Posidoniimonas polymericola: one gene and its partner. The protein of the gene in region 2 interacts with the protein of the main gene of each other region in a pairwise test. Links are inferred from orthologs where the notes say so. Each region holds a gene or a part of one and is shown on either strand. Other genes may lie near its edges.

Evidence for each region.
Region 1: the proteins of Pla123a_RS08310 (region 2) and Pla123a_RS11555 interact in binary tests that used the Escherichia coli proteins (3 or more experiments, as listed by UniProt). The link is inferred for Posidoniimonas polymericola from one-to-one orthologs.

The regions. Positions count from the first base shown.
Region 1 is NZ_SJPO01000005.1:119,655-129,764, forward strand. What follows is about bases 3,257-5,975. They hold Pla123a_RS11555 (nucleotide exchange factor GrpE), read right to left. Parts: upstream 5,030-5,975; coding sequence 4,484-5,029; downstream 3,257-4,483. Other genes in these bases: Pla123a_RS11540 (hypothetical protein), read right to left, coding at 3,257-3,911; Pla123a_RS11545 (DNA gyrase inhibitor YacG), read right to left, coding at 3,899-4,072; Pla123a_RS11550 (FmdB family zinc ribbon protein), read right to left, coding at 4,112-4,441; dnaJ (molecular chaperone DnaJ), read right to left, coding at 5,050-5,975. Also shown: Pla123a_RS11515 (tRNA adenylyltransferase), read right to left, coding at 1-35; Pla123a_RS11525 (DUF1571 domain-containing protein), read right to left, coding at 596-1,576; Pla123a_RS11530 (MBL fold metallo-hydrolase), read left to right, coding at 1,789-2,460; Pla123a_RS11535 (hypothetical protein), read left to right, coding at 2,479-2,832; more of Pla123a_RS11540, read right to left, coding at 2,847-3,256; more of dnaJ, read right to left, coding at 5,976-6,198; Pla123a_RS11565 (hypothetical protein), read right to left, coding at 6,238-6,738; groL (chaperonin GroEL), read right to left, coding at 6,804-8,423; co-chaperone GroES, read right to left, coding at 8,608-8,910; groL (chaperonin GroEL), read right to left, coding at 8,998-10,110. UniProt on the Escherichia coli protein: Participates actively in the response to hyperosmotic and heat shock by preventing the aggregation of stress-denatured proteins, in association with DnaK and GrpE. It is the nucleotide exchange factor for DnaK and may function as a thermosensor.
Region 2 is NZ_SJPO01000003.1:376,360-386,750, forward strand. What follows is about bases 2,671-5,670. They hold Pla123a_RS08310 (Nramp family divalent metal transporter), read right to left. Parts: upstream 4,798-5,670; coding sequence 3,544-4,797; downstream 2,671-3,543. Other genes in these bases: Pla123a_RS08305 (arabinan endo-1,5-alpha-L-arabinosidase), read right to left, coding at 2,671-3,365; Pla123a_RS08315 (DUF2891 domain-containing protein), read right to left, coding at 4,794-5,670. Outside these bases: Pla123a_RS08300 (hypothetical protein), read left to right, coding at 1-192; more of Pla123a_RS08305, read right to left, coding at 189-2,670; more of Pla123a_RS08315, read right to left, coding at 5,671-5,921; Pla123a_RS08320 (hypothetical protein), read left to right, coding at 6,034-6,597; Pla123a_RS08325 (hypothetical protein), read right to left, coding at 6,632-7,417; Pla123a_RS08330 (DUF4139 domain-containing protein), read left to right, coding at 7,586-9,652; Pla123a_RS08335 (efflux RND transporter permease subunit), read right to left, coding at 9,657-10,391. UniProt on the Escherichia coli protein: H(+)-stimulated, divalent metal cation uptake system. Involved in manganese and iron uptake. Can also transport cadmium, cobalt, zinc and to a lesser extent nickel and copper. Involved in response to reactive oxygen.

The DNA of each region.
Region 1 (10,110 bases), on a different replicon or contig from region 2:
CAGGCAATCTGGCGGCGCAGTTTCGAGTTTCGCATTCAGAGCGGCGTCGTGAGCCCAGTTGACCGACGCGGGGCATAGCGTAGGCACAGCGTTACCGCTGGCGTGATCACCGGCCACGGCGGGTCCGGTCAGAGCAGTTTAGCAGGCGGTGCGGCCGGGAGAAGCAAGATCGTGGCCGGCGGCCCGTTTTTTTGCCGGCCCCCTCTTGCCGAACCTGCCGACATTTGGGATGGTCTAGGGCTCAGCAGAGATGCACGCCGCCGTGGCGGAATTGGCAGACGCGCATGGTTCAGGTCCATGTGCCCGCAAGGGCGTGGAGGTTCGACTCCTCTCGGCGGTACTCAGCTGCGAGCGGCCAGCTCGTGTTGTCAGCTTCTGGCGGCAAGCCTTGGGAAACCCAGGATTTGCCGCCAGGAGCTTTTTTTATGGATCCGCCGCGGCAAAACGGCGGGCAGGAACGTGCGCGTCGTGAGCGCAGCGGCCTCCGCAGCAGAACCCGGGAAGCGCTGCGGCTCTGCCGCCTCACCGTGCCGCCCCAACCGTGCCTCGTTGAACGCGCCGCGCGTGCCTCAGGCCTGTTGAGCGACGCGACTGCTCAGTTGAACAGGTTCGGGTTCTCGGCGTCGAAGTCGGCGTCGGTCAGGCCGGGGTTGAGCACGACGTCTGTGTGGAAGTAGCTCTCTTCGAGCTGCGGACCGTCACCTTGGTTCATCGGCCAGCTGTAGGCGTCGTAGCCGGTCGGGATGCGGTGCTCGTGGTCGACGAAGATCCGTGCGATGTAGAAGCGGAAGTTCTTCCGCGGCACCGGGTGCTGGACCTGGATCATTGTGCAGGGGCGCCCGTCGACGGGGACCACGGCGTACTTGGTCTCGCACTCGCCGTACTTGACGTCTTCCTTGGCGATCCGCAGCAGCTCTTCGGTCAGGTACTTCATGCCGGTCAGGGTGATCGGGTACCGCTGCCCGTCTAGCGCCATGCGGCCGTCGACCGGCAGCCAGACCTTGCCGATCTTGCGTTTCCAGCCGCTCCCCTCGAGCGCCACGAGCTTGTGCTTGTTGGTCGCCGAATTGTACAGCACCTCGCGGCCAGCAAACGGCTGGACAAACTTCACGTACACCGAGAACGGGTCGTGCCGCACCTTGAGGGCGATCCGCTGTGCCGGCGTCACTTTGCCGTCGATCCGCTCCTGCTTGGTCAGCGTGGCCGAGTAGCCGCGGATGTTGTTATTGATCTCAGCCAGCCCCTGCTCGGCCAGCCGGATGCACGGCATCAGCGGGTGCTCGCCCGGCAGCTCGTAGATGTCGAACGGCGATCCCTCCAGCCCTTCGGGTCGCGTCGCGCCGGCCGGCAGCGAGACCGGCGTCACGTGCGGGTCGACCCGCGGGCTCGACGCAGGAGCCGCCGGCATCGCCGCCTGGGCCAGCTGAACCGGCGCCTGAGCTGGCGGCGCCTGAGCCGGTGCGGCCTGCTGGGCGGGGACGCGGTACACGGGCTGGGTGATCTGCTGCGCCGCAGCGGGCGCCAGCGGCGCCATCGCCAACACGGCAGTAAGCAGGTAGCGGGCGGCGGGGGTCATGCGGGGGGTCTCCGTACGTAAGCAAGGTGGGCCGGCGTCGCCTGCCTCGTTTCTTGTCTTGGGCCACACGGCCGGACAGAGGCTTCACTACGCACCCTATGGCTGGTCAGGTTCACCAACTATCGTAGACGAAGCCCGAGAATCGCTGAAAGAGCGAAAAGCCCCGGGCGCCGGCACGATCATCCGCAACCGCACCGTCCCACAACATTCCCATGGATAGCAGCCCGATCCGCATTGAGCCCATTGTTTCGGAGTTTTTCGCCGAAAACGCGTACATCGTCTGGCGGCAGGGCGACTCGCGAGCGGTGGTCGTGGACCCCGGGTTTAGCCCCGAACTGATTATCGAGTTCCTCGGTCGCGAGCAGCTCACCCCGGACGCCATCCTGCTCACGCACGGGCACTCCGACCACATCGCCGGCAACCAGGCCCTCAAGGACAGCTGGCCCGACTGCCCGCTGATCATCGGCCACGGCGACGCCTACAAGCTGACCGACCCCCAGGGCAACCTGTCCGCCAACTACGGCGTCGCTTTGGTCAGCCCGCCCGCCGACCAGACTGTCAGCGAGGGTGATAGCATCGAGGCCGCCGGCATCCAGTTCGACACCCTCGAGACCCCCGGCCACTCGGCCGGCCACGTGGTGTTCCTCTACGAGTCCGAAGGCCGAACCCACGTCCTCGGCGGCGACGTGCTGTTCCAGGGCAGCGTCGGACGCACCGACTTCCCCGACGGCAGCTTCGACGACCTGCGGGCCTCGATCCACGACAAGCTGTTCCCGCTGCCCAGCGACACGGTCGTTTACCCCGGGCACGGCCCGACCACCACGATCGGCGAGGAGAAGCAGCACAACCAATTCGTCGGCCGCTCGGCCGGTTACGACCTCTAGAGAATCGAGTCCCCCACGATGCGCGTGCTGCTGATCTCCGCCGACCTGATGATTGCTTCGATGCTGGAGGGCGCCGCGCGCGGCGCCGGGGCCGAGCTGGTAGTAGCTAGCGTCGCGGTGGCGGCCGAGCAGCTGTCCGCCGCGCCGTGCCGGCTGGCGATCATCGACCTGGCGAGCGCCGCCGACGTGCCCGCCCTGATCGAGTCGCTCCGCGCCGCCGCGCCCGAGGTCAGGCTGCTGGCGTTCGGCCCGCACGTCCACAAAGCGAAGCTAGAGCAGGCCCAGCAGGCGGGCTGCGAATTTGTGATGAGCCGCGGCCAGTTCCACAACTCGGCCGGCGCGATCTTGGCCGAACTCGCCAAAGCGAATTGAGGAATCGCCGGCCCTCAGGCCCGAGGGTCCAGCTCGTCGACCTGCACGCCATCCACGTCGCGGCGGAGCAGCAGGTACACCGCCACCGCCGCCGACCAGGTGTAAGCCGCCAGCACAATGACCGGCAGCCGCGCCGCGAGTGTCGTAAACCAGAACGCCGCCAGACGGTCGGCGGGCGTCGGGTCTGTGGTCACGGCCGGCAGGCACTCGAGGGCGACCCACGACAACGCCTGGGCCACTGCCGACGAGGCAAGCGAAATGGGAGCCGCCACGAACAGGGCGGTCAGCAGGTACCCTAGCAGCCGCACCGGCCGCTGGGTCACATACGCGAACGCCCGACTGGTCGCGTCGAAGGCGTCGGTCTGCTCGACGGCGGGGCACGCCATCAGGATCAGCCAGTTCACAGCCAGCAGCACCAGCAGCACCGCGCCGACCGCGGCAAGCGCAAGCGGGATCGGCAGCAGCAGCGCCGACAACACCCCGAGCACCGGCACGCGCATCGCCAAGCCGTGCAGCCAGAGCGGGATCATCAACGCGGCCACCGCAAGCCCTACCGCGAGCAGCGGCAGGCAGCGAGTCAAGAGCTGGCGGGCCGAAGCCGCCATCGCCGCGAACAATGCGGCGGGGGGCCGGTGGGTCAGATCGGCGGCCGCGATCTGCGAGATGGCGCCCCCAACGAGCGACCACCACACGACCAGGCCAACCGCCCGGGCGACGCCGAGAATCCCTCCATCAGGAGCGAGCGTCAGGCCCGCTATCGCGCCGGTCAGCCACCGCCAGTAGGCGAGCGGTGTTAGGAGTACGCCCTCGAAGGCTCCCCCCCAGCTCACAAGATGCACACCACTCGACGCCGGCCCTGGGACGAGCCCGCTCGGGGGCGTCACGAGCACCGCTCCGACCGTCACCCCGACCGCGGCCAGCAGCAGCACCCGCAGCCGGAACGCGGGCGCCAACGAGCGGGCCATGAACCGCCACGGGAACAGCCCCTGGGATTCGTCCCCAGCGGGCCGTGCCTCGGGGGTGCGCGGCGTCTGCGGCGACTGCTCCACGGCGTCAGGTCCCTGCGTTAGTTGTTCCACTCGGGCGGCTGCTCGTCCGCTTCGGGGTCGGGGACCGTCGGCAGCGAGTACCCTTCGTCGAGCCACCGCCCCAGGTCGATCAGCTTGCAGCGTTCGCTGCAGAACGGCATCGCGGGCGTTTTTTTCGGCGAGAAATCGTTGTTGCAGACCGGGCAGAGCATGCGTTTCGCGGGGTTTGCGGTGGTCGGCGATTGGAGACGCTAGGACTTGTCCGACTTGCCTCTTGACGCGGGCTTCGATTCGGTCTTCGACTCAGTCTTCTTGGGGGAAGGCTTCGAGTCGCTCTTGGAATCGCCCTTGGAGGACTGGCTCTTCTTGTCCTTCTCGGCCGCCTTCTTGTACGAGTCGCTGCGGTAGTCGGTCTCGTAGAAACCCGAGCCCTTGAACACCACCGCCGCGCCGGTGCCGAACAGGCGCCGCAGCTTGAGCTTGCCGCACTCCGGGCACTTTTTCTTAACCGGGTCGTTGATCCCCTGGAACAACTCGAACTCGTGGTCGCACGCGTCGCACTGGTAGTCGTACGTTGGCATGGGCGTGAACTCTAGGCCTCGGAATAGGAACGGAACGGCGACCTACGCGTCGCCAGCCGCGGGGCCAGACGAAACGATCACCTGGCTCGCTCGCACGACGCGGTCGTGCATCTTGTAGCCGGTCTGGACGTCCTGCAGCACCGAGCCGGCCGGCACTTCGTCGGAGGGCTGCTGGAGGATCGCCTCGTGGAAGTCGGGGTTGAACGGCTCGCCGGCGGCGCTAATCGCCTCGCACTTGTGCTGGGTGATCGCGGTGAGCAGTTGCTGGCGGACCAGCTTGATCCCCTCGAGCAGGCCCCCCGTCGAGCCGCCTGCGGGGCCCTCTTTCTCGGCCGCGTCGATCGCGCGGTCGATGTTGTCGAGCACCGGCAGCAGGTCGCGCGCCAGCGGCAACGCGGCGTACTGACGCTCTTCCTGCATCTGCCGCGCGCCGCGGGTGATCTGGTTCTGCACCTCGGCCTGCAGCCGCAGGATGCGGTCGTTGGCGGCGGCCAGCTTGTCCTCGACGGTCGGCTCGATGTCGTCCGCCTGGATGTCTTCCACGGTGACGTCCAGGCCTTCTTCGGTGGGCTCTTGTTGTTCTGCCATCTTGCGGCTCCTTTACTCCCCTACTTAGATTCCTCTGCCTGGGCGGGCTCGTCCTCGTGCTTGAAGTACTCCTTCAGCTGACCGAAGAACGTCTTCCGCTCGGGGGCCACGTTCTTGTGCTCCAACTGCGCGAGCTCCCGGAGCTTCTGCTTTTCTTCCTTCGACAGCTTCTTGGGAACCTCGATCGTAACCTGCACGAGCAGGTCTCCCAAGCCTCGGCGACGCGGGTCGGGCATCCCCTTGCCGGGCATGCGGAATACCTCGCCGGACTGCGTGCCGGGCGGCACCTCGAAGTCGGTCTTGCCCTGCAGCGTGGGGATCTCCACCTTGCTGCCGAGGGCGGCCTGCGTGTAGCTGATCGGCACCCGGCAAACCAGGTGCTGGCCCTCCCGCTCGAACAGCGGGTGCTGCAGCACCGACACAAAGCAGTAGCAGTCGCCCCGCGGGCCGCCGGCGGGGCTCGGCTCGCCCTCGCCAGAGATCCGCACCCGCATGCCGTCGTCGACGCCGGCGGGGATCTTGACCTTGGTGACCACTTTGCGGAGCTTCTGGCCGGCGCCGCGGCAATCGCCACAGGGCCGTTTGACGGTCGAGCCCTCGCCGTGGCAGGCGGGGCAGGTGGTCTGCATGCGGATGATGCCGGCCGACTGGATCACCCGCCCGGCGCCGCCGCAGTAGCCGCAGGTCTCGCGCGAGCTGCCGGCCGCCGCCCCCGAGCCGCTGCAGGTCTCGCAGGTCTCGTGGCGTTGGAACTCGACCTCCTTCTCGCAGCCGTTCGCGGCCTCGTGCAGCGTGAGCGTGACATCGCACCGCACGTCGCGTCCCGGCCGGGCGCGGCCGGGGCCGCCGCCACCGGCGAACATGTCGCCGAAGATATCGCCGAACGCCGAGAAGATGTCGTTGACGTCGTGGAAGTGGCCGCCGCCCCCACCGCCGGCACCGTTCACGCCGGCGTGGCCGAACCGGTCGTAGCGGGCCCGCTTCTCGTCGTCAGAGAGCACCTCGAACGCCTCGGCGCACTCCTTGAACCGTGCGACCGCCTCGTCGTCTCCCGGGTTCTTGTCCGGGTGGTACCTGATGGCGAGCTTGCGGTAGGCGCTAGAGATTGTCCCGCCGTCGGAGGTCCGTTCGACGCCGAGCACTTCGTAGTAGCAGCGTTGGGTTGCCATCATTTCTCGTTTCGGTTCGTCGCGTTTTGACGCCGTCGCCTACTTAGCGCCAGTCGGAGGCAGAAACCGGACCTCGTAGCTTCCATCTTCAAACAGCCGCAGGTGGCTGACGGCGTTGTATGACCGGTACGCTTTCTGCGGCGAACCCTCAGGATGGAAATAGATGGATATCGAGTCGACTCTCTTCGCATCGGTCTCAAAACCGACTATCGCGAAGCTCGTCTGCGGGTTGAGCGGAATCGTGACGTGATCCGTCCCCTTGGGACTGGCGTAGGCGCCACGATTCTCTTTGGGATCCAGATCTTGTGACTTGATATATTCCAGCACGGCCGACACCGTCGATCCAACGCGGGCCGACAGGACCGCTTCGGCCGGCGAGCCGCGCCCGACGTGATGCGGCGTCACCGTCGGGGCCTCGCCCCGCGCGGACTGACGCGACGCGACGCTGATCGCGACGATTATTAGGACGCCCGTCGTGAAGCCGTTTACGCCCATCGAGAGGTCTTTCTCATTTGGCCGAGGTCGATCGGACTGCGACATTTAAAGACCGGGCCACCCCAACTGGAGTGGCCCGGTCGTCATGGCATAACTGTTGTAGCCGAGCCTTAGTGCACGCTGCCGATCACGGCCCGCTTGTCGTCGTCCTTCGAGTCGAAGTTCGTGACCAGGGCCTCGGTGGTGAGCATCAGGCCGGCGATGCTGGCCGCATTGGACAGGGCCGTCTTGACCACCTTGGCGGGGTCGATGATGCCGGCCTTGACCATGTCGACGTACTCGCCCTTGTTGGCGTCGTAGCCGAAGTTCTTGCCCTTCTGGGCGATCTCGTCGGCGACCACGCTGCCGGGCAGTCCGCCGTTGCTGGCGATCTGCTTGAGCGGGGCGTCGAGCACGCCGAGGATGATGCTGACGCCGATCTTCTCGTCGCCCTTGGCCGCGGCCTTGGCGGCCTCAACGGCCTCGCGGCAACGCAACAGCGCCACGCCGCCGCCCGGCAGGATGCCCTCTTCGACCGCCGCACGCGTGGCGTGCAGGGCGTCTTCGACGCGGGCCTTCTTCTGCTTCATGTCGGCCTCGCTCGAGGCGCCAACCGACACAATCGCGACGCCGCCGGTCAGCTTGGCCAGCCGCTCCTGCAGCTTCTCACGGTCGTAGTCGCTGGTGGTCGACTCGATGCCCTTGCGGATCTGCTCGATCCGCTTCTGGACCTCGGCGGCCTGGCCGGCGCCCTGGACGATCGTGGTGGCGTCCTTCGTGACGCTGATCTTCTTCGCCCGGCCGAGCTGCTCGAGCGTGACGCTCTCGAGCTTCAGGCCCAGGTCCTCGCTGATCAGCTGGCCGCCGGTCAGCGTGGCGATGTCGGCGAGCATCGCCTTGCGGCGGTCGCCGAAGCCGGGGGCCTTCACGGCGCAGACGTTCAGGATGCCGCGGAGCTTGTTGACCACCAGGGCCGCCAGGGCCTCGCCCTCGACGTCCTCGGCGACGATCATCAGCGGCTTGCCCTTCTGGCTCACCTGCTCCAGGACCGGCAGCAGGTCGCGGAGGCTGCTGATCTTCTTCTCGAACAGCAGGATGTACGCGTCGTCGAGGGCGCACTCCATGCTGGCGGTCTCGTTGACGAAGTACGGCGACAGGTAGCCCTTGTCGAACTGCATGCCCTCGACCAGCTCGAGCGTGGTCTCGGTGGTCTTGCCCTCTTCGACGGTGATGACGCCGTCCTTGCCGACCTTCTCCATCGCGTCGGCCAGGAGGTCGCCGATCACGCGGTCGTTGTTGGCGCTGATGGCGCCGACCTGGGCGATCTCTTCCTTGTCCTTGACCGGCTTGGAGAAGTCGTTGAGGAACTCAACCGCGGCCGCGACCGCCTTCTCGATGCCACGCCGGACCGCCATCGGGTTGCTGCCCGCGACGATGTTGCGGGTGCCCTCGCGGAGGATGGCGCGTGCCAGCACGGTGGCCGTGGTGGTGCCGTCACCGGCGAGCGAGGAGGTCTTGTCGGCGACCTCGTGCACGAGCTTGGCGCCCATGTTCTCAAACGGGTCCTCGAGCTCGACTTCCTTGCTCACGGTGACGCCGTCCTTGGTGACCGTGGGGCCGCCGAACGACTTATTGATGATGACGTTGCGGCCGGTCGGGCCCATCGTGACGGCGACCGCGTCGGCCAGCTTGTCGACGCCCGCGAGCATCTTAGCCCGGGCGGCGTCGTCGAACATGAGTTGTTTAGCCATTGGGAGGCTCCTGCTTGAGTGTTTTGGGTGAGCGGAAATCGCGGCGCCTGCCGCGGTTCGCTCCCTCCCCCGCGGGGGAGGGTCGGGGTGGGGGTGCAGCTAGTGCTCAGGCTGCTTGGGGCAAACCCGATTCTCTGGGCGCCCCCACCCTAGCCCTCCCCCAGCGGGGGAGGGGACCAGTGGACTAAACAGCGACCTTCGCCAGGATGTCGCTCTCGCGGAGGATCTTGTACTCGACGCCGTCGACTTCCACCTCGGAGCCGCCGTACTTGCCGTAGATCACCTCGTCGCCGACCTTGACCGAGAGCTCGCCGCGGGCGCCGCTGTCCAGCAGCTTGCCGATGCCGACCGCCACGACCTTGCCGCGCTGCGGCTTCTCACGGGCGGCGTCCGGCAGGACGATGCCGCCGGCGGTCATCTCTTCGGCGTCAACGGGGTGAACAACAACGCGGTCGTCGAGCGGACGCAGGTTAGGGGTCTTCGCCATGAGTTGGTTTCCTTACGTGTATGTGGGGTATTCGTTGTTGGTTGAGATTCGTCCTCGCGGACGACGCTAAGGGGTAAGCGGGGTGGCTTACATCATGCCGGGCATGCCGCCCATACCGGGCATGCCGCCGCCCATGCCACCCATACCGTGGTCGTGGTCGTGGCCGCCGGCCTCTTCCTCGGTCGGGATCTCGGTGATGAGCGAGTCGGTCGTCAGCAGCAGGGCCGCAACGCTGGCGCCGTTGAGCAGCGAGGTCTTCACGACCTTGGCCGGGTCAATGACGCCCGCGGCAACCAGGTCGCAGTAGTCGTCCTTGTCGGCGTTGTAGCCCTCGGTCTTGCCCTTGAGCTGACGCACACGGTTGACGACCACGGCGCCGTCAACGCCGGCGTTCTCGGCGATGTAGCGGAGCGGGTACTCGAGGACGTTCTTGACAATCTTGGCGCCGAGGGCCTCGTCGCCGGACAGGTCGAGCTTGTCGATGGCCTTCTCAGAGCGGAGCAGCGCTACGCCGCCGCCGGGCACAATGCCCTCCTCCAGCGCGGCCTGGGTAGCGGCGCGGGAGTCGTCGAACAGGGCCTTGCGTTCCTTCATCTCGCTCTCGGTCGCGGCGCCGACCTTGATCTGCGCCACGCCGCCAGCCAGCTTGGCCAGGCGTTCCTGCAGCTTCTCGCGGTCGTAGTCGCTGTCGGTGTTCTCAATCTCAGCACGGATCTGATCGGCCCGGCCGCTGATGGCCTCTTTGGTCCCGCCGCCGCTGACGATCGTGGTGTTGTCGCCAGAGATGATGACCTTCTTGACCTTGCCAAGGTCGGAGAGCTGGACCGCTTCGAGCTTGATGCCGAGGTCCTTGAAGATGGCGGTGCCGCCGGTCAGGGTGGCGATATCGCCCATCATCGCCTTGCGGCGGTCGCCGTAGCCGGGGGCCTTCACCGCACAGACGCTGACGATGCCACGCATCTTGTTGACCACCAGGGTGGCCAGCGCCTCGCCGTCGACGTCCTCGGCGATGATCAACAGCGGCTTGCCAGCCTTCGAAACGGCCTCTAGGACGGGCACCAGGCTCTTGGCGTTGGAGATCTTCTCCTCGCTGATCAGCACCAGGCAGTTCTCGAGAACCACCTCCATGTCGTCTTCGTTCGTGACGAAGTGCGGCGACAGGTAGCCGCGGTCGAACTGCATGCCCTCGACCGTGTCGAC
Region 2 (10,391 bases):
AGCGGCGGGTACCGGGGGACGCGTGGCAGCGAGCAGCGGCTAGAGGAGGAACGCGCGAAGACCAGCAAGGCATTTGTCGCCGGGCTGCAGCGATTTACCGGCGAGGACTTCGGCACGGATTCAGAACAGTGGCGGGAATATGTGCGCGCGCACAAGAACGACGAGCCGAGAGAATCGGCGTCGGCGCCTTAGCCGAGACGTCGTGCATGCCGCCAGCCAACCGCGGCGAGAACGGTGAACAGCAGCCAGGCCGCCTGCGGCGTCGGGACCGCGGCTGCCGCGGCTGCTGTGAGCGTCGCGCCGTAGTTGACGGCCCAGGTTGCGCGTTGGTCGGGGCCGATGGCGGCGAGGCTCGGATCGTTGATCAGTGTGCCGGCCGGGGCGCCGAGGTTGTCGCGCCAGACCACGTAGTCGGCGGCGTCGACTTGGCCGTCGCCGTTGTAGTCGCCGGCCAGGAACGGGGCCGCCTGGTAGTCGGTCAGCACCACCGCGTTGGGGACCAGGTCGTACCGCACGCGGAGCGCGCCGCGGTTGTCGGCCAGGGCAACGAACCCCCCGTTGGCGACGCCCGCGAACTCCCCGGACAGCGAGCCCGCGGTCAGCACCGTAAAGCTGTCGCCGGCGGCCGGGGTGGAGGTTCCCGTCAGGGCGACCGCCAGGGCGCCGTTGAGCGTCGCGAGGCCGTTGACCAGGAGTTGGTCGTAGTCGGTCCCAGGAACGCCGCCGGCCGTATCAAGTTCGATGGCGAGCGCGGCTCCGGGGTTCATCGCCAGGCTGTCGACCGTGAGGCGGCCGATCGCGTCGCCCGGCGCGATCACGCCGCCGCTGTGCACGGTGGTCTGGCCGGCGGCTGAGCCGTTGCCTCCCAACACGCCCCCTGCGTTGACCACCACGCCGGCCAGGCCGGTAGCAGAGCCGCTCGTGTTGCTGGCCAGCAGCGTGCCGGCTTCGATCACGGTTGGCCCGGTGAACGCGTTGGCGGCGGTCAGCGTCAGTTTGCCGTCGCCCAGCTTCTGCAGGCCGCCGTCGGCGGTCGCGCCGAGGCCGGCGTGGTGCGTGAGTGTCTGGCCGACCGTGATCGCGTGCGCCTGCGTGTCGAAGCGGGCGCCGCCGGCCTGGACCTGGGCCGAGGTCAGGCCGGTCAGGAAGAGGACGTTGGTGGTCGTCGCCTGGAGCAGACCGCCGTTGAGCCACAGGTTGCCGACGCCAGAGCCACGCGAGATTCCCGGCGCGGCCAGCAGCCCGCCGTCGAGCACCAGGTCGCCCTCGCTCCCGGCCTGCAGGCCGAGGGTGACGGCCGAGTTGGTGTGGACCTCGGCGTCGGCGTCGAGGGTGAGGACGCCTTGGCCCTGCTCGCCGACGTAGATCGCGCGTCTGCCCGAGGTTTGCAGCAGCGACCCGCCGCTCAGGGTCCACGACCCCGTCGAGCCACTGTACCGTGCGATCGAGATGTGCCCGGCCGCGTTGAACTGTCCGCCGTGCTGTTCGAAGACGCCGGCGCCGCGGTTGCCGATCGCAACGTTGGTGTTCGCCGCGACCACGCCGCCGGTGAGGGTGTAGCTGCCGTTGGCCTGGTTTGAGGTACGGCCGCCGACGACGAACGAGCCGTCGGTCGATCGGGTGACGGTCAGCGTGCCGCCGCTCTGGACGACCGCGCCCTCGGCCCGGGTGTTGGCGAAGAAGCCCGAGCCGACGTAGAAGCCGCCGCTCGCGGTGACCGTGACGCTCGCCTGGTCGGTGATGGTGAGCGTGCCGGTCGCCGGCGTGTTGGCGTCGCCGGTGTCGCCGATGTTGAGGTCGCCGTTGGCGGTGAAGCTGCCGGTTCCGGAGACCGTCAGCTGGGCGTTCTCGCCGACGGTCGCGCCGACGCTGCAGAACGAGTTGGCGGTCACCGCGCCGGTGACGCCGAGCACGCCGCGGCGGACGAACACCGAACCGGCGATGTTCGAAGTCCCCCCCAAGTAGAGTTCGCCGAACCCGTACTTGTCGAGCGAAGGCGCCGTCAGCGGGCCGCCGAGCGTGATCGCGGCGTTGGCCCCGCTGTTGACCTCCAACGCGTCAACCGCGTTGACCGGGGCGAGGATCGTGTGATAGCCCTCGGTGGCGTTGAGCGTGGCGGTCTCGCCGGCGGTGTCGTTGAGGGTCAGCGTCGGTCCTCCCGCCTCGCCGATCTGGTAGCGGGCGGGGCTGCGGAAGTTGAGCGTCCCCACGGTCCGCCCGACCGCGCCGAGCGCAAGCTGGTACAGCGTGCGGCCGGAGCCGGGCCCGTCGAACGTGGCGATGTGCCCGAGGCCATCGGGCACGCCGGCGCCGGTCCAGTTAGCGGGGTCGGACCAGTCGCCGGCGAGCGACGCGCCCCACCGCGAGTCGACCTCGGCGAGCATCGGCCAGCCGTCGTCGCTCCAGTACAGATCGCGGAGCCCGAAGGTCGGAGCGCCGACGGCGTTGGCGTCGTAGTAGTGGTAGCTGAACTGCTCCCGCCCGCCGACGTTGGTCAGGCTGAAGTGGCCCGGGCCCACCTTGCGGCCGTCGTCGTCGAAGAACAGCGTGCCGCCGTCGTTCAGCATGTTGACGCCGTCGCGGTCGAGGAACGGGCCGGTCGGGCTCGTGCTGCGGCCGACGCGGATGTTGTACGTGCTGTCGACGCCGCTGCAGCAGCCGCCCCAGTTGGTGAACAGGTAGTAGTCGCCGTTGTGCTGCAGCATCGCGGCGCCCTCGATCTCGGGCGTTGGGCTCGGCGCGGCGACATTCACACCGGGCGACGAATTGAGTGGCGCGCCGGTCGTCGGGTTCATCTCCTTGACGTAGATGCCGTTGTTGAACGAGCCCCAGGTCATCCACAGCTTGCCGGTCGACTCGTCGAGCATCAGCGATGGGTCGATCGCGTTGTAGGGCGAGCCGTGGTTCGAGCTGATGATCATGCCGTGGTCGGTCCAGCCGTAGTCCGGCGCGTCGGGGTCGAGGGTCGGGCTGGTGGCGTAGCCGATCGCCGACAGCTTGGTGCCCCACACCGAGGCCGAGTAGTACAGCGCGAACTGGTCGCCGAGCTTGATCACGTCGGGCGCCCACAGCGACTGGCCCGAGTAGCCCGGCACCGCGCCGGCGACCCACGAGGGGACCGCGTCGAACGCGGCCGGCTCGCCGGTCCACGAGCTGAGGTTGCTCGACGAGCGGACCGCCAGCCGGTCGCCCGTGGCAAAGTAGTAGTAGCGGCCGTCGTCGTAGATGACGGTCGACGGGTCGTGGGCGCCGAGCGTGCCGGTCAGCTGCGCCGCGACGCGCCCAACTCCCAGCATGCCCGCCAGGCAGACCGCGGCGTACACGGCGACAGTTCGAGCGGCAGGAATGTGAGCGGGCGGCAGCATGAATCGGCAACGAGCAGTCGAAAGGAGGGGCGCCCCTCGCTAGGGGCCGCATGAATGAGGAGCCTTCAGTATAGCTTGAGGCGTCGTCGAGCTGTGTGTTTTGGCGCGCCCCAGACGAGCCGGCGGATGCATTCGGCGCGGCGACCGATGCAGGGCGAGCGGCGCCGCAAGGAGGCCGCTAAGCGACCAACGCCCACAAGTTCTTGGCGCCGAGCGCGATTGCGGCCAGCACCACCGCACCGCCGACCAGGTTGAGCAGCAGCCCGTTGCGGTGCTCGCCCAGCAGGTCGCGGCGGTTCATGGCGATCAGCAGGAACAGGGCGACCACCGGCAGCAATACTCCATTGGCGGCCTGAGCGGCGATGATGGTCTCGGTCGGGCTCTTGCCGAGGAAGAACGCCAGCGCGGCGCCGACCAAGGCCACGCCGACGGCGGTCCAACGGGCGACACGCTCTTGCTTGGTGCGGTCGTCCCCCGCGGCCAGCGAGCCGGCCGCGGCAAAACCTGCGGCCAGCGGCGCGGTGATGGCGCTGGTCAGCCCAGCGGCCGCCAAGCCGGCAGCGAACAGCACCCGGCCCGAACGGCCGATCGTGGTCGCGAGCTGCTCGGCCAGCTCGGCCGGGCTGCTGGGGGTGATTCCGCCGCCGTAGAACGCCGCGGCGGCCGTGGCGACAATTGCCATCGTTACCAGCCCGCCGAGCGTGATCGCCAGGGCCGAGTCGAGCCGCGCCGCGCGGAGCGAGCCGCCCAGGTCGGCGTCGGCAGGCCAACGCCGCTGCACGGCCGTCGCGTGCAGGAACAAGTTGTACGGCACCACCGTAGTGCCGATCAGCGCGAGCGCCGTCAGCGCCGATCCGGCTGGCAAGCATGGCGAGAAGACCCCGCGGCCGATGGCCACCGCGTCGGGCGTGGTCGACGCGGCGGTCACGACGAAAGCGGCGCTCATCGCCAGCACGATGGCGATCAAGACGCCGGTCACCACGCGTCCGGCGCCGCCGACCGCGACCGCCGCCGCCACGACGATCCCAATCGCGGCGCCGCTGGCGCGGGGCGAGAGTCCCGTCAGCACCGCGACACCCGCGCCGGCGCCAATCAGGTTGCCGGTCTGGTAGGCCGTGTTGCCGAGCACGATTGCCGTGAGCACCAACGCGACCGCGGCGCCGCGGAGCCAACGGGGGCCGGCGGTCTGGCAGATCGCCTCGGCCAGGCCCTGACGGGTAACCAGACCCAGCCGGGCGGCCATCTCTTGCAGTGCGATCGTCGCCACGACGGCCAGCAGCAACGCCCACAGCAGCTCAAAGCCGAACTGGGCGCCGGCGCGGCTGGCGGTCGCCACCGTGCCGGGCCCGATGAACGCCGCGGTCACCAGCAGGCCGGGCCCTGGACGCCACCGCCGCTTGGCTTCCGGTTGGCGGTTCGTCGGGTTGCTCATTCGGCGACGCCGCTCTCGGTCAGCAGGTACACGGCGAAGGTTGCCAGCCAGTGCTCGCCCTCGTAGTGGCCGCTGAACACGTACTCCAGTCCGGCCCGTGTGTGCGCGGCGACCGACGCCTCGAGCGCCGCGCGGCGCGGGTCGTCGGCGGGCAGGCCGGCGAGGACGCCGTTCTGGGTCCAGCCCCGCGACAAGTTGAGCCCCGCCAAGTGGACGATCTTCGGGTCGGTGACGTCGGACACCACGGCGGGGGTGAGCAGTGCGTTCGACGGCGCATCGGCATCGCCGAGTCCGGGCAGGAACTGCTCCAGCCACTCGGCGAACTCCGCCGGCGGCAGCACCCGCCGCATCAGGTCGGCCTCGTTGCAGGCGGGCGAGAAGAAGTCCTCGCCGGAGGGCTCGAACCGGGCCGGGTAGTCGCGGTCGGCCAGGTACTTGGCCTTGGCGAACTCGACGACCTGCGTCTCGAGTTCGGTTTCACCAACCGCCCGGGCGTAGTCGAGTGTCTGTGCGAGCGCGAACGCGGTGTCGGGGTGCACGCCGGTGCGGATCGGGTAGGTGAGCCGCGGCAGGTAGTCCTTGGTGAGCTCGACAACGCGTTCTTCCAGCGGGCGGAGGTTGGCGGCCCAGCGCTGCGCGTCGGCGTCGGGCCAGGTGCGGAGTTCGGCCGCCAGGCGGAGCGTCCACGCCCAGCCGTACATCCGCTCGAAGCTGCGGTTCTGCTTCTCGTCAAAGTAGGCGGCCTCGGCGGCTAGGCCCTCGGCGGTGAGCTGCCGGTCGAGCAGCGCCCTGGCGTCGCCCACGACCTCCGCGTCGGGCGAGGTCTTGGCCAATCGCACCAGCATCCAGTGCCCGTGGACCGAAGAGTGCCAGTCGAACGACCCGTAGAACACCGGGTGCATCTGCCGCGGGCCGAGCACGGTCTCCGGCCCAGTCATGACGTTCGACGGCTTGTTGGGGAACTCGCGGGGGATGCCCTCGAGCGCCAGGTGGGCAAACTCGCCAACCTGGCGCTCCGAGAGGGGCTGTCCGGGGAGCATTGTGGCCTCTTCCGGGGGCTGCGCCGCGAGCGGGCCGGCAGGGATCGCCAGCAGGGTGAGCGCCAGCGTCGAGAGTCGAGGCAAACGGCAGCGTATCGGTGCATTCATGCGGCCAGTTTAGCAGCCGCGGCTCCGATCGCGTACTATGAAGGCCGCAATCGCGCCGGCGACCTCTCTCACCCCCAGCGGAGCGGCCATGCGACGCCGACTCTTCAACCTCGCCACGCTGCTGTCGGCCGTGTTGCTGCTGTTGACGCTTGGGCTGTGGGCACGCTCATTGGGGCATCATGAATCCGTCGGCGCTGGGTACAATCAGTGGACAAGCGATGATGAGGTGCTCCAGTACGGCGTTGACCTGGCGTGGAATGCGAACACGTTCCACCTTAGCGGAGGCTATGCCGAGAGGGGGCCGAAGTACTTCTATGAGCGGGGTGACACCCGCTCCGTCGAGGAGTTGCAGAAGCTCCGTTCGTTCCGCGCGGGAGTGAGGCTCTGGTTCATCAACGACATCGGTTCCGCCATGGGAGGTCCCCGGCCCGAAGGCTTCGGCTACGGACTGCGGAGGGGGACCGGGGGCGGTTGGAGTGTGGGGCTTGCCGTGCGCCCCTGGGCTCCGGCGGCGATGTTCGCCGTGCTGCCGCTGGTGTGGCTCTACCGCCGGCAGCGGCGCCGCGGTTGGCGGTTCAGTCTGCGGGAATCGCTCGTGGCGACGACCGCCGTAGCGTTGTTGTTGTGTGGCTTGGTGCTGCTGAAGAACTAGCGTGCCAAGTAGCGGGCGAAGTAGCGGCGTGGGCTCAGTCTTCGTACACCCGCGGTAACGCCGCCACCGACGCGGGCTGCAGGTAGGTGCGCGTGGCGGGCCTGGTGAGGAGCGGCTTGCCCTCGGCGGGCTCGGCCAGCGGCAGGCCCTGGTTGCGGCCGACGCGGCGGAGGTCGGCCAGCAGTGTGTCGATCTGCAGGTGCACCTGCTGGGTCTGGCTGATCACCAGCGCCTGGGCGGCGGGCAGGTAGCGGATCTCGGCTTCGCCGCCGCCGTTCTCGGCCCAGGTCTCCGACGCCACGGTCGCGACGATCGCGTCGATCAGGCCCGGCTGGCCGCCGTAGCCGCGCGTCGCGCGAGGCGGCCTGGCGGTGAGGAAGTCGCCCACGGGGTACACCCGCACGAAGAGCTGCGTCTCGGCTTCCTCCTCGGTGGTCAGCACCAAGCACTCATTGCGGCAAAGCCACGTGAGCTCGAGCTGCTTGAGCGATTCCTTCAGCATCGCGAACAGCGTAACGTTGCGCAGGTTGATGGTGACCGGCTCGTCGGGGGCGATGCCGAGGTCGTCGAGCGCGGTCTCGTCGATCAGCACCTGCACGCCGGCCTGCTGGGAGATCATCGTGGCGAACGCGTCGAGCCGCTCCCCCTCAATCGACAGCGAGACCCGCTTGCGGAGCAACTCGCTCATCGCCTGCCAGTCGACCGCGCCGAGGGGCGTGGGTGCGGGGGGCGGTTCTTTGGCCTGGAGTAACGCCCCGGGCGGCGCCGCGGCGAGGACCGCCAGCAGCAGAAGGCCAAGCTTGCGAAGCGGTCGCGGCATAGGGATTCCTGCTGGTCGGGGCGGCGTTTGCCGGAGATGGGGCGGTGTGGATCGGCTGTTCGGCGGGCGGACTGAAAACTATTGCCCGCCGGCAATAGTTTTCCACGGACCGCTAGAATACCCCCGGCGCTCGCCCCCTCTGATACTCCTGCACCGGAAGGCTCCGACATGATACCAGGTAGTAGCCGTTCTGCCGCCGCCGCGGCCTTTGTTCTCACCTCGCTGGCAATCACCGCGCCGTTGTCGTCGGCGGTCGAGCTGCCGCTCAAACGCGTCGTGGCGTTCAACTCGGGAGTGGCGTACTTCGAGTACGCCGGCCAGGTCAGCGGCGACCAGACGATGGAGCTGTCGTTCGACACCGACGACGTGAACGACGTGCTCAAGAGCCTGCTGCTGCTCGACCAGGACGGCGGGCACGCGTCGGCCGTGACCTACGACAACCGCGAGCCGGTGCTCCCCTCGCTCGAGGCGCTGAGCGTCGACCTCCGCGAGAACACCGGCCTGGCATCGCTGCTGCGGCAGCTGCGGGGGCACGAGATCGAGCTGGGCGGCGCCAAGAACACGCGGGGCCGGGTCGTCAGCGTCGAGACCCGCTCGGTCGCACGCGATCAGACCATGGTCGAACGCGACTTCCTGCTGCTGAGCGTCGAGGGGGGCCTCAGCAGCCTCCCGGTCGACGAGCTGGACGAGATTCGGCTGGTCGACGAAAAGCTGAACGGCGACTTCCAACGGGCGCTCGAACTGCTGGCGATGCGGAGCGGCTCGGACACCAAGCGGGTGAAGATCGACTTCCGCGGCGAGGGCGACCGCCGCGTGCGAGTCGGCCTGATCCAGGAGTTCCCGGTCTGGAAGACGAGCTACCGGCTGGTGCTGACGGACGACGACAAGCCGCTGCTGCAGGGCTGGGCGATGGTCGAGAACACGAGCAACACCAAGTGGGACGGCGTCGACGTGGCGCTGGTGAGCGGCCGCCCGATCTCGTTCAAGATGGACCTCTACGAGCCGCTGTACGTGCGGCGGCCGACCGTTGTGGCCGAGCAGTTCGCCGGCCTCACGCCGCGGGTCTACCACGGGGACGACCCGTTCGGCGACTTTGACGACAGCAACTCCGACGGCGCGATGGAGGGCGCCGGTGGCCTTGGCGGGGGAGGCTTCGGCGGCGGCGGGGGCGCGTTCGGCGGCGCCTTTGGCGGCGCGGTGACGAACGAACGCCGGGCGGCCCAGCGGAGGCAAGAGCTGGCCGAGGCGACCGTGGCGTCGGTCCGCGCCCAGCAGACGGTCGCCAGCGGCGAGGAGGTCGGCGAGCTGTTCCGCTACCAGATCGACGCGCCGGTCACGCTCGAGGCCGAGCACTCCACGATGCTGCCGATCGTCAATGCCGTCGCGGCCGGCGAGCGGCTGTCGATCTACAACGCGAGTGTCCACGCCGAGCACCCGCTGCTCGGCCTGCGGCTCACCAACACCACCGAGCTGCACCTGGCGGCGGGGCCGATCACGGTGTTCGACGGCGGCGAGTACGCCGGCGACGCGCGGCTCGGCGACGTGCCGGCCGGCGACCAGCGGCTCCTGAGCTACGCGGTCGACCAGCAAACGAGCGTCGCCACCGAGCCGATCGACGTCGAGGAGCAGCTCGTTTCCGCACGGATCGACGGTCAGACCCTGATGCTCAAGCGGCGGATGACGCGCGGGCAGGTCTACCGGGCCCACAACGCGTCGGATAAAGAACGGCGGCTGCTAATCGAGCACCCGGTCGCGTCGGGCTGGAAGCTCACGTCGCCGGAGAAGGCCGAGGAGACCACCACCGAATGGCGGCGGTTCGAGCTGGCGGTCGAGGCCGGCAAGACCAAGGAGCTGCGGGTCCAGGAGCAGAGCACGTCGGAGTACGGGGTGGCGCTGGTGAACCTCAGCGACGCGCAGCGGGCGTCGCTGCTCGCCGAGCGGGGCGTCCCTGAGGAGGTGCGGCAGACGCTCCAGAGGTTCGCCGACTGGCGACGCTCGATCGAAGAGGCCGAGACCGCCGCCGCCGAGACCCTCAAGCGACTCACCGCCTTCGCGGCCGAGCACGAGCGGATCCGCAAGAACATGCAGACCCTTGATACGACCAGCCAGCTCTACCAGCGGTACGAGGAGAAGCTCGGCGAACAGGAGTCGGAGATCGAGCGGCTGCAGGCCGAGCTCCCGCGGCATCGGGCCAAGATCGAGGAGCTGCGGAAGCGGTCCGACTGGTCGGAGTAGCCGGCTAGCCGGCGGTGACAACGCCCGCGGGGTCCTGAGCCGGCGCGGCGACCGGCTCGTCCTTCCACACGCCGCGGGCGTAGCGGGAGAGCAGGGCCGGCAGGGCGATCAGGTCGCCGACGATGGCGGCGGCGATGGTGGTGCACGCCATGGCGGCGAAGATGCGGTGCGCCGGCAGGTCCGACAGCAGCATCGCCACGAAGCCGGCCACCAGGATGATGGTGGTCATCAGCATCGCCGAGCCGACGTGCTGGAACGTGCTGCGGATCGCCTGGTCGATGTCGACCCCGCGTCCGACCTCCTGCTGGAACCGCGACAAGAAGTGGATCGTGTCGTCCACGGCGATGCCGAGGCAGACCGTGAACGCGCACACGCTCGACATGAACAGCGGCTGGCCCATCACCACCAGCAGTGCGCCGGTGGCGACCAGCGGGAACATGTTTGGGATCACCGAGATCAGCCCGATGGTGAGCGAGCGGTACACGATCGCCAGCACCACCAGGATGATGATCGACGCCACGCCGAGGCTGGTCGCCAGGTCGACCACAATCTGGTACAGGTTGCGGGCGCGGAAGATCGGGCCGCCGTCCAGCCGGAACGTGAAGCCGGGGTGTGTCTGCGGCAGGGCGGCGAGCTCGGCCTCCAGCCGGTCGAACACCGGCACGTACTCGGCGATCCCCTGGTCCTGGATGCGGGTGACGATCAGCGCGCGGTGCTCGTCGGGGCGGTAGAAGTAGCT